2 regions of the Eisenbergiella massiliensis genome follow, and region 1 is predicted to be linked to the other one. Evidence: riboswitches for the same ligand, from Rfam matches in the RefSeq annotation. Region 1 holds a riboswitch; the other holds the start of a gene.
The links. A riboswitch is a leader RNA that binds a small molecule or an ion and turns the genes downstream of it on or off. The one in region 1 is predicted to bind lysine.
Positions count from the first base shown of each region.

Region 2: it holds a riboswitch for lysine, as region 1 does, so the genes downstream of both, DXC51_RS16175 (Na+/H+ antiporter NhaC family protein) here and dapA (4-hydroxy-tetrahydrodipicolinate synthase) in region 1, are expected to answer to the same signal.

Region 1 is NZ_QVLV01000008.1:153,950-162,807, forward strand. It holds gene typA (translational GTPase TypA) at 1-771, opposite strand, end outside; gene DXC51_RS13540 (single-stranded DNA-binding protein) at 1,186-1,815, shown strand; gene DXC51_RS13545 (cob(I)yrinic acid a,c-diamide adenosyltransferase) at 2,003-2,488, shown strand; lysine riboswitch at 2,728-2,902, shown strand; gene dapA (4-hydroxy-tetrahydrodipicolinate synthase) at 3,115-4,002, shown strand; gene dapB (4-hydroxy-tetrahydrodipicolinate reductase) at 4,055-4,840, shown strand; gene DXC51_RS13560 (fructose-bisphosphatase class III) at 4,989-6,950, shown strand; gene DXC51_RS13565 (hypothetical protein) at 7,087-7,575, opposite strand; gene hisA (phosphoribosylformimino-5-aminoimidazole carboxamide ribotide isomerase) at 7,920-8,702, shown strand.
Region 2 is NZ_QVLV01000010.1:214,655-223,512, reverse strand. It holds gene DXC51_RS16195 (hydrogenase maturation nickel metallochaperone HypA/HybF) at 1-17, shown strand, start outside; gene DXC51_RS16190 (DUF2752 domain-containing protein) at 14-484, shown strand; gene DXC51_RS30065 (hypothetical protein) at 565-1,641, shown strand; gene DXC51_RS16180 (class I SAM-dependent methyltransferase) at 1,684-2,544, opposite strand; lysine riboswitch at 2,748-2,922, shown strand; gene DXC51_RS16175 (Na+/H+ antiporter NhaC family protein) at 3,050-4,669, shown strand; gene DXC51_RS16170 (hypothetical protein) at 4,730-4,942, shown strand; gene rpsJ (30S ribosomal protein S10) at 5,232-5,549, shown strand; gene rplC (50S ribosomal protein L3) at 5,698-6,381, shown strand; gene rplD (50S ribosomal protein L4) at 6,408-7,028, shown strand; gene rplW (50S ribosomal protein L23) at 7,028-7,327, shown strand; gene rplB (50S ribosomal protein L2) at 7,455-8,297, shown strand; gene rpsS (30S ribosomal protein S19) at 8,312-8,593, shown strand; gene rplV (50S ribosomal protein L22) at 8,613-8,858, shown strand, end outside.

The DNA.
Region 1 (8,858 bases):
GCTCACCTTCACACGCTTCTGCTTTTCAGGTTCGTGATGGTTGACAATAACCACCTCCTGGCCTTCGGAAATGGTGCCGTTGTCCACCTTGCCCACGCCGATGCGGCCCACATATTCGTTATAATCAATGGTGCTGATAAGCAGCTGCGTTCCTGCTTCGGGATCGCCCTCCGGCGCGGGAATATAATCCACAATGGTGTCAAACAGCGGCTTCATGTCTTTGTTTTTTACGGTCAGGTTCAGCGTGGCGCTTCCTGTCTTGGCGGAAGCGAATACAAAAGGACAGTCCAGCTGTTCGTCATTGGCATCCAGATCCATGAAAAGCTCAAGGACCTCATCTACAACAGCTATCGGCCTGGCTTCCGGACGGTCGATCTTATTTACGCATACAATAACAGGCAGCTGCAGCTCCAGCGCCTTGCGGAGAACGAACTTTGTCTGGGGCATCGGCCCCTCGAAGGCATCAACCACCAGGATAACACCGTTTACCATCTTCAGCACACGCTCCACCTCGCCGCCGAAATCGGCATGCCCGGGAGTATCTATGATATTAATCTTGGTTCCCTTATACATAACAGCGGTATTTTTGGAAAGAATCGTGATACCTCTTTCGCGCTCAATATCATTGGAATCCATGACCCTGTCGGCCACGTCCTGATTTTCCCTGAATACGCCGCTCTGCTTGAGCAGCTCGTCTACAAGTGTCGTTTTACCATGATCAACGTGGGCGATGATCGCAACATTCCTCACGTCTTCTCTTTTCTGATTCATACAAAATTCCTTCCTTGGACATAACATGATTACAGTTCATTATCTGCATAAAAGGCAGTACGCATACCTGAATTTTTCCCCGGATTCTGACGCGTCGGCGTTATGGAAGCCGAAGAGCTGCGCCCAAAGACCGGCACAATGCCGTTCCGTCAGAATCCGGGGAAGAATTCCGACATGAGGAACTACCTTATTATTATGCAAAATGCTTCAAACTAAAATAGTATAGCACCGATAAAATCAACTTGCAACACCAAACCTGCAAAAACCCCCGATATCTGTCGATTTTACGGAAATCGGGGCGACCCATGGCGGTTCTAGGATGGGCTTTCGTGCCATAAAATAGTAATACATGACAGGAAAAAATTCTTACATGCGGTTCCGGTCAAACCGGGGCCCAAGAAGGGAGAACAAAAAATGACAGATAAGGTAATTGAAAACAACCAGGTAATCATTATGGGGAAAATCGTGAGCGACTTTGAATTCAGCCACGAGATTTTCGGAGAGGGCTTCTATATGGTGGACGTTGAGGTTGCAAGACTCAGCGATTCTTATGACATCATCCCCCTGATGGTTTCCGAAAGGCTTCTCGATGTGGAAGAGGATTATAAAGGGGCCTATGTGTGTGTGTCCGGGCAGTTCCGTTCCTATAACCGCCACGAAGAGAGAAAGAACCGACTGATTTTGTCCGTATTCGCAAGAGAGATTGAATTTGTGGAGGAACTGGAGGAAAGCTCCAAAACCAATCAGATTTATCTGGACGGCTATATCTGCAAGGAACCGGTTTACAGAAAGACTCCTCTGGGACGGGAAATTGCCGACGTGCTCCTGGCCGTAAACCGGCCGTACGGAAAATCCGATTATATCCCCTGTATCTGCTGGGGACGCAACGCCCGTTTCGCCGGCGGCTTCAACGTGGGAGAGCGCTGCGAAATCTGGGGCAGAATCCAGAGCCGTGAATATATGAAAAAAATCGGCGAGGACCAGCTGGAAAAAAGGATTGCCTATGAGGTGTCCGTCAGCAAGCTGGAGCTGGTTGAAGAATAATGGAAAATTATGAATAAACTGTACGGCTGCAATAAAAGTTGCATCGGCCTGATGCATATGGTATGATAAAAAATGGAAAAATGAGACAGTCCGCCGGGCAGGCCTGTTTGGCTGTCGCTGCCGGAGGGCGGGCGAACGGAAGAAGACGGCGGCTGCGGCCGCGTAAATACCGTAGAGGGGCGTACATATGGCAGAAGGAAAAGTATATATTTATGGGGGAACAGGACACGGCAAGTCGCCGGCAGCCATAGGCTGTGGGTTGATAGCGGCGGCCAAGGGCGCGCAGGTAGTGATTATCCAGTTCCTGAAGGGCAAGGGCCTGACGGAGAATGATTATCAGCGCAGGCTGGAGCCGGAGATCAAGCTGTTCCGTTTCGAAAAATCCGATGAAGATTTTGTAACTCTTCCCAAGGAAAAGCAGGAGGAAGAGGCCAGGAATATCAGAAACGGCCTGAATTATGCCAAAAAGGTGCTCAATACCGGAGAATGCGATATGCTGATCCTGGATGAGGTGCTGGGCCTGATTGATAATAAAATCATTACCGTGGAGGATTTGAAAAATGTCCTTGAATCCAGGGATGGTGAGACGGATATTATCATGACCGGGATTTCCCTGGATAAGGATGTATCCGCCCTGGCAGACTATGTTTCCGAGATACGCACAATCAAGTGACGGATCGGCAGCGGCTGTATGCCTCTGCGGAAGACCGCGTTGCAGGGATGCCTGCGTTATAACAAGGAAGCGGCGGCAGCGGGGCCGGATAAAAAAATCAAAGATTGGTTCCGCGGGGACTTTCCCTGCGGCGGCCGGAGAAGCGTGCGGGGCATGCTTCTCCGTTTTTTTTGGAGAAAGGAACACACATAATCATCACATCTGCGCGTTGACAGGAACCTGTGCGCGTGCTATGATTATTTCCAGATAGAGGTTGCGTGATTCAAGAGTAGCTTTTCCGATGTGACAGGCACAGTTGAGGAAGAGGGAAAGGGGAGAACGCCGAAAGAGAAAGGCTCCTGCGGCCGGAATCTTGGGCATAGGGTGAACAACCATATGACTGTCATCTATAACAGATGGGGCGCTATCATAAAAAGGAAATTTATCTCCGGCCGCCTCTGGATTTTTACATAAGCAGGATGGCCGGAGAATTTTTGTTGCTGCCGGCTGCACAAATCTGCAGCTGTGTGTCAGTTACCGTTTCTGCCGTATCCGGCAGCATTATATTCATGGTAACTTTCATCAGGCGGGCCGGAAGGCGCCGCCACATAAGAAACGCAGTACAGTGCGTAAACAAGGAGGAGCATATGGCAATTTTTACAGGAGCAGGCGTAGCGATTATCACCCCTTTTCATGAGGACGGAAGTGTCAATTACGAGAAGTTCGCTGAGCATATCGAGGCCCAGATTGCGGGCGGCACGGATGCCATCATTGTATGCGGGACTACAGGCGAGGCTTCCACGCTGACCCATGAGGAGCATCTGGAGGTAATCCGTTTCTGTGTGGAGCAGACGGCCGGAAGAATCCCGGTTATTGCAGGAACAGGATCCAACTGTACACAGACAGCGGTCTATCTTTCCCAGGAAGCGGAAAAAGCCGGAGTTGACGGTGTTCTGGTGGTAACTCCCTATTATAACAAGGCTACCCAGAAGGGGCTTTATGAGCATTTTAAAATCGTGGCGGAGGCCATCCATGTTCCCATGATTCTTTATAATATCCCGGGAAGAACCGGCGGCGTCAATATCCTTCCGGAAACGGTGGTAAGGCTGTGCAGGGAGGTTCCCAATATTGTCGGCGTAAAGGACGCAACCGGCAATATCAGCCAGGTGGCCCAGCTGATGAGCATGACGGGGGAGGATGTGGATCTTTACTCCGGCAATGACGATCAGGTAGTGCCGCTGCTTTCCCTTGGCGGAAAAGGCGTGATTTCCGTTCTTTCCAACGTGGCGCCCAGACAGACCCATGATATGTGCGCCAGATTTTTTGCAGGAGACGTGGCGGGCAGCCGGGAAATCCAGCTGAAGGCAATTCCGCTCTGCAAGGCATTATTCTGCGAGGTGAACCCGATCCCTGTTAAGAAGGCCATGAACCTGATGGGACTGGAGGCAGGTCCCTTAAGAAGGCCGCTGACGGAAATGGAAGAGGAAAATGCGGTGAAGCTGGAGAAGGCCATGAAGGATTTCGGCATCCTGTAATCCGTATTTCGTTTGGAAGAAAGGCGCGCGCCCCGGCGCGGATGGTAATGATATGGTAAAAATACTGATGCACGGCTGCAACGGCCACATGGGACAGGTGATTACCCGTCTGGTGGAAGCGGAAGCCGATATGGAAATAATAGCGGGAGTGGACGTATCCGACCACATTTCCAACGCTTATCCGGTTTATAAAAGCCTGGAGGATTACAGGCAGGCCTGCGGGCAGGACGGTTCCCTGCTGGCGGATGTGGCCATTGATTTTTCTTCGGCAGCCGCTGTGGATAAGCTGCTGGATTACTGTGAAGCACAGCTGATGCCCAGTGTGCTGTGCACTACGGGACTTTCCCCGGAGCAGCTGGAGCGGGTGAAGGCCCTTTCCCGTAAGACGGCGGTTTTGAAATCTGCCAATATGTCTCTGGGAATCAACCTGCTGCTGAAGCTTTTGAAGGAAGCGGCTGGCGTGCTGGCCCCGGCTGGCTTTGACATCGAAATTGTGGAAAAGCACCACAACCAGAAGGTGGATGCCCCCAGCGGCACCGCGCTGGCGCTGGCGGATTCCATCAATGAAGAATTTAATAATGAATACACCTATGTTTATGACAGAAGCACCAGAAGGCAGAAAAGAGACAAAAAAGAAATTGGACTTTCTGCGGTGCGCGGTGGTACAATAGTAGGAGATCATGACGTGATTTTCGCAGGGGAGGATGAGGTCATCACCTTTTCCCATACGGCATACTCCAAGAATGTATTTGCCAAGGGCGCCGTACAGGCGGCCAAATTCCTGAAGGGCAAGCCTGCGGGACTGTATGATATGAGTGATGTAATCGAAGGCGTGTAATGCGGACTTTGACTCCCGCGGCAGTCGCCAAATAGCCATGCAGGCATGGCTGCTTGGCTCGTTGCCCGCGGAAATAAAGGGAATCTGAGGATTCCCTTTTTTGTTAAGTCCAGAAGCGCCTGAGATCGGAAAGGGGTAAACAGCAAGTATGCAGGATTTGGAATTAACTTACCTGAAAAGTCTGTCCAAGCAGTTTCCCACCATTGCGGATGCTGCCACGGAAATAATTAACCTGCAGGCCATATTGAGCCTGCCGAAGGGAACGGAGCATTTTCTGACGGATATCCACGGGGAATATGAGCAGTTCAACCATGTGCTCAAGAACGGCTCCGGAAGCGTAAAGCGTAAAATCGACGAAGAATTCGGGAACACCTTAAGCAGCAGGGATAAGCGCAGCCTGGCGACACTGATTTATTATCCAAAGGAGAAGCTGGAGCTGATCATGCAGGAGGAGGACAGCCAGGAAAACCTGGAGGACTGGTTTAAAATCACCCTTCACAGGCTGGTGCAGATGACCAAGCGCGTAGCCTCCAAATATACCCGTTCCAAGGTTAGGAAAGCCCTTCCCAAGGATTTTTCCTATGTTATTGAGGAACTGATCACGGAAAAGGAAGAGGTGCAGGATAAGGAAGCGTATTATAACGAAATCATCCATACGATTATCCGCATCGGCAGGGCGCCGGAATTCATTATTGCCCTGTGTAATCTCGTACAGCGGCTTGTGATAGACCATCTGCATATTGTGGGGGATATTTTTGACAGGGGCAAGGGGCCTCACATTATTATGGATACCTTAAGCCAGTACCATTCGGTGGATATCCAGTGGGGTAACCATGACGTGGTATGGATGGGCGCGGCCAGCGGCCAGACCAGCTGCATCGCCAATATTATCCGGGTTTCCGCCCGGTATGGCAACCTGGATATCCTGGAGGAGGGCTATGGAATCAACCTGATCCCTCTTGCCACCTTTGCCATGAATACCTATGCGGACTCAGACTGCAGCGTTTTTTCCATCAAATACGGTGAAGATTACGACATGAAGGATATGGAGCTGGATATGAAGATGCACAAAGCCATTGCCATCATCCAGTTCAAGCTGGAGGGCCAGCTGATTCAGAAACGGCCGGAATTCGACATGGCCGACAGACTCCTTCTGGACAAAATAAATTATGAAAAAAATACGGTAACCATTAACGGTACGGAATATGCCATGAAGGACATGGATTTCCCCACCATTGACCCGGCCGACCCTTACCGGCTGACGGAGGAAGAAGAGCAGGTGGTGGAGAGGCTGCGCCATGCGTTTGTGCACTGCGAGAAGCTGCAGCGGCATGTACGTTTCCTTTTTTCCAAGGGAAGCCTGTACAAGGTATACAATTCCAACCTTCTTTACCACGGCTGCGTGCCCATGGATGAAGAGGGAAATTTCCTGAAGGTGAACGTCTACGGGAAGGAATACAGCGGAAAGGAGCTGTATGATATTCTGGATCACTATGCCAGAAAGGGCTATTACTCCCAGGATAAGGAGGAACGGGAAAAAGGGAAGGATATTATCTGGTATATCTGGACCGGCCCCAATTCCCCGGTCTTCGGAAAAGATAAAATGGCCACCTTCGAACGCTATTTCGTTGAGGATAAGAGCACCCATGTGGAGATAAAGAACAGCTATTACCGCCTGATGGACAACGAGGAGGTGCTTAACCGGATTCTGCGGGAATTCGGCCTGGACGAAAAATGCCACATCATCAACGGCCATGTCCCTGTAGAGCTGAAAAAGGGGGAAACGCCCATTAAATGCGGCGGAAAGCTTCTGATTATCGACGGCGGCTTTTCCAAGGCCTATCAGGGGAAAACAGGAATCGCAGGCTATACGCTGGTGGCAAATTCCCACGGCATGACGCTGGTGGCCCATGAACCTTTTGAATCGGCGGAGGCGGCCATTCGGAAGGAATCGGATATTTTTTCCGACTCCATTATTGTGGAAACGGCGCCCAGGCGGATCCGGGTTGCGGATACGGACATCGGCGCGGAGCTCAAGGAAAGCATCTGTTATCTGGAGGAGCTGCTTGCGGCCTACAGGGACGGTACGCTTATAGAAAAAGGCGTGTGATAAAAATAAAACTGTGCGGTATTTTCACAGTTACAGATATTTCATGTTACAGACGGCCTGATATGTACAGGGCAGGCGGGGCCTGCCCTGTTTGTGGTTAAAGGTTTGCGGTCAAAGACAGGAGGAAGCGGCAGGATTATTTATTGTTGGTAATATCCTTGACGCCGTTTGCCACTCCGTCAGCTGCATCCTTTACTGCATTTCCGGCATCATCGACAACATTGCCCACGGCATCGCCTGCGTCATCAATGGCATTTCCGGCGCCGTCAACGATATTGGAACCTTCGTTTGCAGTGCTGTTGCCGCCGGTGGTGCCGTTGTTGGTGCCGTTTATACCGGTAGTATCATTCAGGCCCGCGGTTTCGGTAGTGCCTTCCATGGTGCCTGTTTCATTCATACCTGTCGTATTTGTTTCATTTGCCGTTTCGTTGCCAGCAGTGCCGTTTCCAGCAGCGCCGTTTCCTGTGGTGTTGTTCATACCTGCTGTTTCTTCCGTAGCAGAAGCAGACTCTGTTGTATTTCCTGCCATGTCATCCGCGTTGTTTTTCTTACTGCCGCAGGCTGTAACACTGGCAAGCATCAGCAGAATCAGAGCTGCAGGTATTATTCTGTTCAGCTTTTTCATTTTGCTCACTCCTTTTTTCTTTGTGATTGGGTGTGTCTGTAAAACAGAAGCGCACTTTCGAACAAAATATCTGTCCGTTTTTTATTATGTTCGGAAAAATTCTTTTTATTCGGAAAAGGGAATTGTCAAATGGGATAAATTCGTGTAAAATATACCTAATTTTGTAAAAAAAAGTGTAACTGTTCAGTACCCCTCACAGTTACTGCTAAAATCCATCCTAAATCGCCTTTGGCGATGGATTTTAGCACTCCTGAATCATTTTCTTACGGTCAGCGAAGTAAATACGCTGACCTGCTGAACAGTTACAAAAAAGTTTACTAATTCAGAGGCAGGGAGATAAAAAAATGGAATTCAGACCATGTATAGATGTGCACAACGGAAAAGTGAAGCAGCTGGTTGGCGGGAGTGTGGCGGATATCAGTGACAGCGCGCAGGAAAATTTCGTGTCTGAGAAGGATGCGGCCTGGTATGCCAGGCTTTTTGAGGAAAAAAACCTGAAAAACGGGCATGTAATTCTTCTCAACAAGAAGGGAAGCCCCTATTATGAAAGCTCCAGGGAACAGGTCCTTTCAGCGCTCCGGGCATTCCCGGGAGGGCTGCAGGCCGGTGGCGGCATAACTGCGGAGAACGCCCATGAGTATCTGGACGCGGGCGCTTCCCATGTCATTGTCACTTCTTATGTATTCCGTGACGGGACGATTTCCTATGAGAATCTGAACCGCCTGCTGGAGAACGTGGGAAAGAAGAAACTGGTCCTGGATTTAAGCTGTCGGAAAAAGGACGGTTCCTATTATATCGTTACCGACCGGTGGCAGAAATATACGAAGGTGATCCTGAATGAGGATGTGCTTGACATGTTTGCCTCCTTCTGTGATGAATTCCTGATTCATGCGGTGGATGTGGAGGGCAAGGTATGCGGCATTGAAAAGGATCTGGTGGCGCTTCTGGGAAGATGGAACAGGATACCCATTACCTATGCCGGCGGAATCCGCTCCCTGGAGGATATCCGCAGCATTAAGGAGCTGGGCCGGAATAAGATACACATTACGGTGGGAAGCGCACTGAACCTTTACGGCGGCAGCCTGGATTTTGACAGGGTACAGGCATATGCGGAAGAGGAGCTGTGAGATACTCCGGCGGCTGTTAACTGTTTCTGGCACGTAAATGTGGCGGGCTGGCCGGAAGTGAAAAAATATGATGTTTCGTACAGAGATATAAAAGGAGCGTTCCGATTCGGCAGATGCCGGTTTCAGAACGCTCCTTTTTAAATTCAATGGTCGTTT
Region 2 (8,858 bases), on a different contig from region 1:
AAATTGAGTGTATATGAAGAAAACTGTGGGGGTGATCCTGAAACGTATAGGAAGGGATATCAGACAGTATAAATGGGCGGGGGCAGCTTTCCTGATTTATTATATTGTGGTAAAAGCGGTTTTCCATGCGTTTTGTCCTCTTCTTATCCTGACGGGGCTGCCCTGTCCGGGTTGCGGCACCACAAGGGCGCTTATTTATATTTTTCGGGGACAGTTCGGAAGGGCGTGGCAGCTGAATCCATGCGCTTTTTTGATGGTTCTGTTTGGGGTATATTTTGTTTATATGCGGTATGTGAAGGGGAAAAAGGTAAAGTATGCCATGGAAATTTTGGCTGCGGCTGCGGCGCTTATGCTCCTTGTTTATATATATCGTATGGTTACGGAATTTCCCGGATATCCGCCGATGACCTTCAGGCGGGATAATATTCTGAACCGGATATTTCCCTTTTATAATGATTTCTTGCGGCATCTGTTTGGAATATGATAGAATAAAAGTAGCTCTGGAGAGAAAAACTGCGGATAAAATAAAAACAGGACGCCGTACGGCGCAGACAGGAGGTTTGCATGAGCGACAAGGATATAAATCAAATGCAGAATACAGCGGAGGGCCCGGAGGGCGGAACAGCTGATATCATAAATGAAGAGACGGCAGGAAACATAGAAGTACAGCCGGTAAATGACGGGATGCCGCTGTCCATGCAGGCTCAGTCGGCTCAGGAAGATATGCCGGCGGCCGAGGATGCAGCGGCTCAGGAAGATATGCCGGTGGCCGGGGATATGGCGGCTCAGGAAGGTATGCCGGCGGCCGAGGATGCAGCAGCTCAGGAAGGTATGCCGGCGGCCGGGGATACGGCGACTCAGGAAGATATGCCGGCGGCAGTGGATGCAGCGGCTCAGGAAGGTATGGCGCAGGAAAAAACAGCGCAGGAGTCTGCGACGCAGGAGCCGTCAGCTTGGAAGACGGCGGAAGAGGCCATTGGCAGTCAGGGAAATGCGGGAACGGATAATGCATTTCAAAATGCCGGAGGCAGCAATAATAACGTATATCAGAATGCGGGCGGACAGAACGGAAGCGGTTATCAGGATGCCAATATCCGTTATGGCACCAATATGTATCAGAGCCAGGCTGGTTACCAGAATCCTGCTGGTTACCAGAATCCTACTGGTTATCAGAATTCTGTCGGTTATCAGAACGGACCCTCCTATGGAAACCAGAACGCCAATACCTATCAGAATCCCAATTTCTTTCAGCAGGGCGGCAATGGCGCGCCCAATAATACATATACGAATGCAAATGTATATGGGAACGGAAACGGTTATGGCCGTCCAAATGGGCAAAACGGTTATCCGTATGGCGGAGCCTATCAGGAAAGTCCTTATCAGGGAGCACCGATTGCTCCTATCAGCCAGGAGGCCCCGGAACCGCCGATGAAGGTATCCGACTGGGTTCTCACCTTGCTTGTGCTTGCCATTCCCTGTGTGAATATCATCATGCTTTTTATATGGGGCTTTGGCACGACGGAAAACCGTAGCAAAGCTAATTTCTGCAAGGCGGCGCTGATTTGGACAGCGGTGGTGGCCGCACTTGGATTTATTTTATATATGGTCATAGTAGCAGGTGTAATTGCCGGATTGGTTTAACCAATCCGGCAATTATGTTACAGCCTTTTAAAGCTGCAGCCTTCAGCTGTTCCAGCGCCCTGATGCGCCGCAGGGAAGAATCAGGCCGCTTTCCGTTACTGGAAGGCCGATTTCTTCCGCATCCACATGTCCTCCCAGAACCGGGACGATACACAGGTTCATCATATAGGACAATACGGCGGGCTGCAGGCCGGTAGTGTAGGAATTTATAAGAAAGAAACGGGCGTCCCTGGACAGCAGCTGGGTGCACAGCTGTACAAAAGGGAATATGCTCTCCTCGATTTTCCAGATTTCCCCTTTGGGGCCTCTTCCGTAGGAGGGAGGATCCATAATTATGCCGTCATAAGTGTTCCCTCGGCGGATTTCACGTTCCACGAATTTGACACAATCGTCTACCAGCCAGCGGATGGGAGCATCTGAAAGACCGGAGGCCGCCGCATTTTCCTTTGCCCAGGAAACCATGCCCTTGGACGCGTCCACGTGGGTGACGCTGGCCCCGGCTTTAGCGGCACTGAGCGTTGCGCCTCCGGTATAGGCGAACAGATTCAGAACCTTCAAAGGCCGGCCGGACTTACGGATGATGTCCGAAAACCAGTCCCAGTTTACCGCCTGTTCGGGAAATAATCCAGTATGCTTGAAACTAAATGGCTTCAGCCGGAAGGTGAGATCACGGTAATGGATGCTCCATTCCTGGGGAAGATTAAAAAATTCCCATTCGCCGCCGCCCTTGCTGCTGCGGTGATAATGTCCGTTCTTTTTTGACCAGCCCGGGTGCCTGCGGGGAGAATTCCAGATTACCTGAGGATCCGGGCGGACAAGCAGGTAATCCCCCCAACGCTCCAGCTTTTCACCGTTTCCGGTATCCAGCACCTCATAATCCTTCCAGTTTTCAGCTTTCCACATATGTTTGCTCCATTCCTTTTCGTAATAATATTTCTCTGTCATCCATGACCGGGCAAAAATAAAATCCTGCCCGGACAGTATCTGATAACACTATACACGAATGAATTGTGGTCTGCAACTACCGCCTGTGGAAAAATGAGGTTTTATCTTGTTTTTTACAGACAAGGGTGGTAAAATGCCAGTATACGTACAGAAAATAGAATAGATATGATAGAGGCGCGGGCTTTATCAGTACCATTTGGGCAAAGGAACAGGACAGCCGTCCATATGGGAAAGGAAAGACCGCCGAAGAATTGTTTCCCGGTCCGGGGAAGCTTTTCTGGGGCGCAGCAGAATATGCTGCGGACTGTCACAAGGATGTGGAGCGCTATCTGTAATTTACTGCTGAAAAGATCAGGACAGGAACCGTGAATGGGAGTGCGCACAGCCTTATGTTCACGGTTCTTTTTTTGCGTACGTAAAATAGCTGCACAAAGCGGCTGAGGGGAAAGAGAGGATTTTACATATGAAAAGACATGGAAAGAAACTGGCCGGAGGGCTGGGGCTGATATTCCTGCTGGCGGCCTTCTGCTCTGTGACCGTGCTGGCTGCGGGAACGGATGCGCCCGAGCCTGCCTTGTATGCCACTGTTGCATCATTGATTCCGCCCGTAGTGGCAATTGTCCTGGCCCTGATAACCAAGGAGGTTTACAGCTCTCTTTTTATAGGGATTCTTGTAGGCGGCCTTTTTTATTCAGGATTCCGGTTTGAGGGCACGGTTACCCATATTTTTCAGGATGGATTTGTTGCGGTGCTGTCTGACGGCTATAATGTGGGCATTCTGATGTTCCTTGTTATTCTGGGCGCCATGGTTAGCCTGATGAACCGGGCGGGAGGATCGGCGGCTTTCGGACGGTGGGCAAAAGAAAAAATCAGGAGCCGGGCCGGTGCGCAGCTGGCTACAATTGTTTTGGGCGTTTTGATTTTTATCGATGATTATTTTAACTGCCTGACAGTGGGAAGCGTAATGCGTCCGGTAACGGACAGACATAATGTATCCCGCTCGAAACTGGCGTATCTCATTGATGCAACGGCTGCGCCTGTCTGCATCATAGCGCCGATCTCCTCCTGGGCCGCAGCGGTAACGGGCTTTGTGGAAGGAGAGGATGGATTTTCCATTTTCATTCAGGCGATTCCCTATAATTTTTACGCGCTTCTGACGATTGCCATGATGGTCTGCCTGGTGGTGATGAAGTTTGATTTCGGACCGATGGCAGCTCATGAAAAAAATGCGCAGAACGGAGATCTTTTTTCTTCCGGGAAAAAGGATGAAAAAGAGGTGGAAGTGGAAACTGCAAATCCCAGAGGCCGTGTGGTAGATCTGGTAGTGCCCATTCTTGTGCTGATTATCTGCTGTATTGTGGGGATGATTTATACTGGCGGTTTCTTCTCCGGCGCTGATTTCGTCACGGCTTTTTCCAACAGCGATGCTTCGGTGGGCCTTGCTCTGGGAAGCTTCTTTGCCATGGTGCTCACCATCCTTTTTTACTGCGTACGCAGAGTGCTGGGCTTTACGGACTGCATGGCATGCCTGCCGAACGGCTTTAAGGCTATGGTGCCTGCCATCCTGATACTGACCTTCGCATGGACGCTGAAAGCGATGACGGACAGCCTGGGTGCGGCGGCTTTCGTTGCGGCCGCGATGGAGAAGGCAGCGGGAGGCCTGATGAACCTGCTTCCGGCCATCATTTTCCTGGTAGGTTGTTTCCTTGCCTTCGCTACAGGGACAAGCTGGGGAACCTTCGGAATCCTGATCCCCATTGTTGTCGCTGTTTTTGAAAAATCCGATCCGAAGCTGATGATTATCTCCATTGCCGCTTGTATGGCGGGGGCGGTGTGCGGCGATCACTGCTCGCCCATATCGGATACCACGATTATGGCTTCGGCAGGAGCGCAGTGCGATCATGTGAATCATGTGACCACCCAGCTTCCTTATGTTATCACTGTGGCCGCAGTCTCTTTTGTGACGTACCTGCTGGCTGGCTTTGTACAGAATGCGTGGATTACGCTTCCCATCGGACTGGCCCTGCTCATTATTGTGCTGCTGGTAATCAGGGGGACGCAGACGAACCGGGCAACGGATTAGTTTTTACATTTCCTTTTATATAGGAAGAAAGACGCTGCGGCCCGAACCAGGATTATCCGAATGGCACGCGGGGAAGGCCGCCAAAATCCAGGCTTAGTAAGAGCCGTTGCCGCTGATAAGGGTATTTTTGCGGCGGAAAACCTCCGGAGGAAAGGGGCAGAAATGCCTTTTTCCTCCGGTTTTTGTACAAAAGAACATAATTTTTGTCATCAACGAAAAAAACTTGATTTTTTTAGAAAAAAAGCTTGCATCTTTGGCAGAATATCAGTATAATAACAAATGCTGTGACATGATAGCAATGAAGCGTGAGGTTGCTGCCCACTGTGGCAGGTTTTCCGTGGAGCGAATGTCAAGTTAGGAAACTGACGACAAGTCACTGTACAAGCAATGAAGTCTGTTAATAAACAGAAACAACCGAGTGAAAAGTCCAAATGGAACTTGATGAGGTTCCGATAGTCGCAAAGCGTTTAAATACGTTAACAATTAGGACACACACGGGAGAGTGTACAGTCACCGCTTGTCGTACTTCAACAAAAAGTGCGAAAAGGAGGCGACTTTTTTTATGGCAAATCAGGTAATGAGAATTACATTGAAAGCTTATGACCATCAGCTGGTTGATGCGTCTGCCAAGAAAATCATCGAAACAGTCAAGAAGAACGGAGCACAGGTGAGCGGACCTGTACCGCTTCCTACTAAGAAGGAAGTTGTTACAATTCTGAGAGCCGTACACAAGTACAAAGACTCCAGAGAACAGTTCGAGCAGAGAACCCACAAGAGACTGATCGACATCATAGCTCCTACCAACAAGACGGTAGATGCTCTTCAGAGACTGGAAATGCCTGCCGGTGTTTACATCGACATCAAAATGAAAACCAAATAATTCAACACAACGAAACCTCTACAAAGACGTATGAACAATGTCTTATTTCGCAGGACTTCATCCTTCTTCTTTATAAAGTATTAAAGGTGAGGGCAGAACTGGGGGATAGACGCTGTTCCGCTATGTAGACAACAAGGAGGTAAAAATCATGAACAAAGCGATTTTAGCTACCAAAGTCGGAATGACCCAGATTTTCAATGAAGATGGTTCCCTGATTCCGGTAACCGTACTTCAGGCCGGCCCCTGTGTGGTAACCCAGATTAAGACAGTTGAGAACGACGGTTACAGCGCAGTACAGGTTGGATTCGTAGACAAGAAAGAAAAGATTGTCAACAAAGACAAGGGCGGTAAGAAAGAAGTTATTCACAGACATGGTGTTAACAAGGCTGAAAAAGGCCACTTCGATAAAGCCGGAGTTTCCTGCAAGAGATATGTAAGGGAATTCAAATTTGACAATGCGTCCGAATATGCACTGGCTCAGGAAATCAAAGCTGATATCTTTGCTGCCGGAGATAAAGTGGATGCAACCGCTGTTTCCAAAGGTAAAGGATTCCAGGGCGCCATCAAGAGACATGGCCAGCACAGAGGCCCCATGGCTCACGGTTCCAAATTCCACCGTCATCAGGGTTCCAATGGTGCATGCTCCTCACCGAGCCGTGTATTCAAAGGAAAAGGAATGCCTGGACATATGGGCTGCGTAAAGGTTACAGTTCAGAACCTGGAAGTTGTAAGGGTTGACGCAGAAAAGAATCTGCTTTTGGTGAAAGGCGCAGTACCGGGCCCTAAGAAAGCAATGGTAACAATCAAAGAAACCACAAGAATGGATGCTTAAATTAGGGGTGAAAGGAGGAACTAACAATGGCTAACGTAGCTGTTTATAATATGGAAGGCAAGGAAGTCGGAACAATCGACTTAAGCGATGCAGTATTCGGCGTTGAAGTAAATGAACACCTGGTACACATGGCAGTCGTTCAGCAGCTTGCCAATAAGCGTCAGGGAACACAGAAAGCGAAGACCCGTTCTGAAGTTTCCGGCGGCGGAAGAAAACCTTGGAGACAGAAAGGAACCGGTCATGCAAGACAGGGTTCAACAAGAGCTCCCCAGTGGACTGGCGGCGGTGTGGTATTTGCTCCCGTTCCGAGAGACTATTCCTTCAAGCTGAACAAGAAGGAAAAGAGAGCGGCTCTCAAATCTGCATTAACAAGCAGAGTACAGGAAAACAAACTCATCGTTGTAGATGAACTGAAATTTGATGAAATCAAGACTAAGAACTTCAAGCAGGTTATGGATAACCTGAAGGTTGTAAAAGGCCTTGTTGTTATCAATGAAAATGACAAGAACGTGGTAATGAGCGCTAAGAACCTGGCTAAAGTCAATACAACTCTGACAAGCACACTGAATGTATATGATATAATGAAAGCCGGCACCGTAGTTCTTACCAAGGATGCTGTTAAGACTATCGAGGAGGTGTACGCATAATGGCTGACGTAAAATATTATGATGTCATCCTCAAACCCGTCATCACTGAGAAGAGTATGGCTGGTATGGGAGATAAGAAATATACTTTCCTTGTTCATCCCGAAGCAACCAAATCCCAGATTAAAGAAGCTGTGGAAAAAATGTTCGAAGGAACCAAGGTTAAGAGCGTAAACACACAGAACTGCGAAGGCAAGAACAGAAGACGCGGCATGGTAGTGGGCAAAACTGCCAGGACCAAGAAAGCAATCGTTCAGCTGACAGCAGAAAGCAAAGATATCGAAATCTTCGCCGGTCTGTAAGAAGCGCGGGTGCAGGCATGTTTCTGTACTTGCATCAGGAGACACACGGTACGGTTTAACCGCTCCGGCCTCCGCTTAAGTGCAAATCAAGCACGACAATAAATGATGAAGAAAAGGAGAAAAAATCATGGGAATTAAGACATATAACCCATATACACCTTCCAGAAGAAATATGACTGGTTCTGATTTCTCTGAGATTACAAAGTCCACTCCTGAGAAGAGCCTTTGCGTTTCTCTGAATAAGAATGCAGGCCGTAACAATCAGGGCAAGATTACCGTGAGACATCGCGGCGGCGGAAACAGAAGAAAATACAGAATAATCGATTTCAAGAGATACAAAGATGATGTTCCTGCAACTGTAGTCGGCATCGAATACGACCCGAACAGAACTGCTAACATCGCATTAATCTGCTATGCAGACGGTGAGAAGGCTTACATCCTTGCTCCTGAAGGACTGAAGGATGGCATGAAAATCATGAATGGCCCTCACGCAGAAGTAAGAATCGGAAACTGCCTTCCTTTATCTGAAATTCCTGTTGGTACTCAGGTACACAACGTTGAATTATATCCCGGCAAGGGCGGTCAGCTGGTTCGTTCCGCTGGAAACGGCGCACAGCTGATGGCTAAAGAAGGAAAATATGCAACATTGAGACTTCCCTCCGGTGAAATGAGAATGGTGCCCGTAATCTGCCGCGCAACCGTAGGTGTTGTAGGCAACGGAGACCACAACCTGATCAACATCGGTAAAGCAGGACGTAAGCGTCACATGGGCATCCGCCCGACAGTCCGCGGTTCCGTCATGAACCCTAACGACCATCCTCATGGTGGTGGTGAAGGTAAGACCGGTATCGGCCGTCCGGGCCCGAGTACTCCTTGGGGCAAACCTGCACTCGGCTTGAAGACACGTAAGAAGAAAAAAGCGTCCAACAAGCTGATTGTAAGAAGAAGAGACGGTAAGGCTATTAAATAAGGAGGAAAGAATCAATGGCTAGATCACTGAAAAAAGGACCGTTTGCTGACGCAAGCATCCTCAAAAAAGTAGATGCACTGAACGCTGCCGGACAGAAACAGGTTATCAAAACCTGGTCCCGCCGTTCCACAATCTTCCCGTCCTTTGTTGGACACACAATTGCTGTCCATGACGGAAGAAAACATGTGCCTGTATATGTAACGGAAGATATGGTTGGACATAAGCTCGGAGAGTTTGTAGCAACCAGAACCTATAGAGGACATGGAAAAGACGAAAAGAAATCCAAACTGAGATAATTGAAAGGAGGTTTTATCCATGGCAAGAGGACACAGAACTCAAATAAAGAGAGAAAGAAATGCAAATAAAGATACAAGACCTTCTGCAAAGTTATCTTACGCAAGGGTTTCTGTACAGAAAGCATGCTTCGTACTGGATGCCATCAGAGGCAAAGACGTTACGACAGCACTGGCTATCCTGGAATACAATCCCAGATATGCATCCAGCCTGATTAAGAAATTACTCGAATCTGCAATTGCAAACGCAGAAAACAACAACGGTATG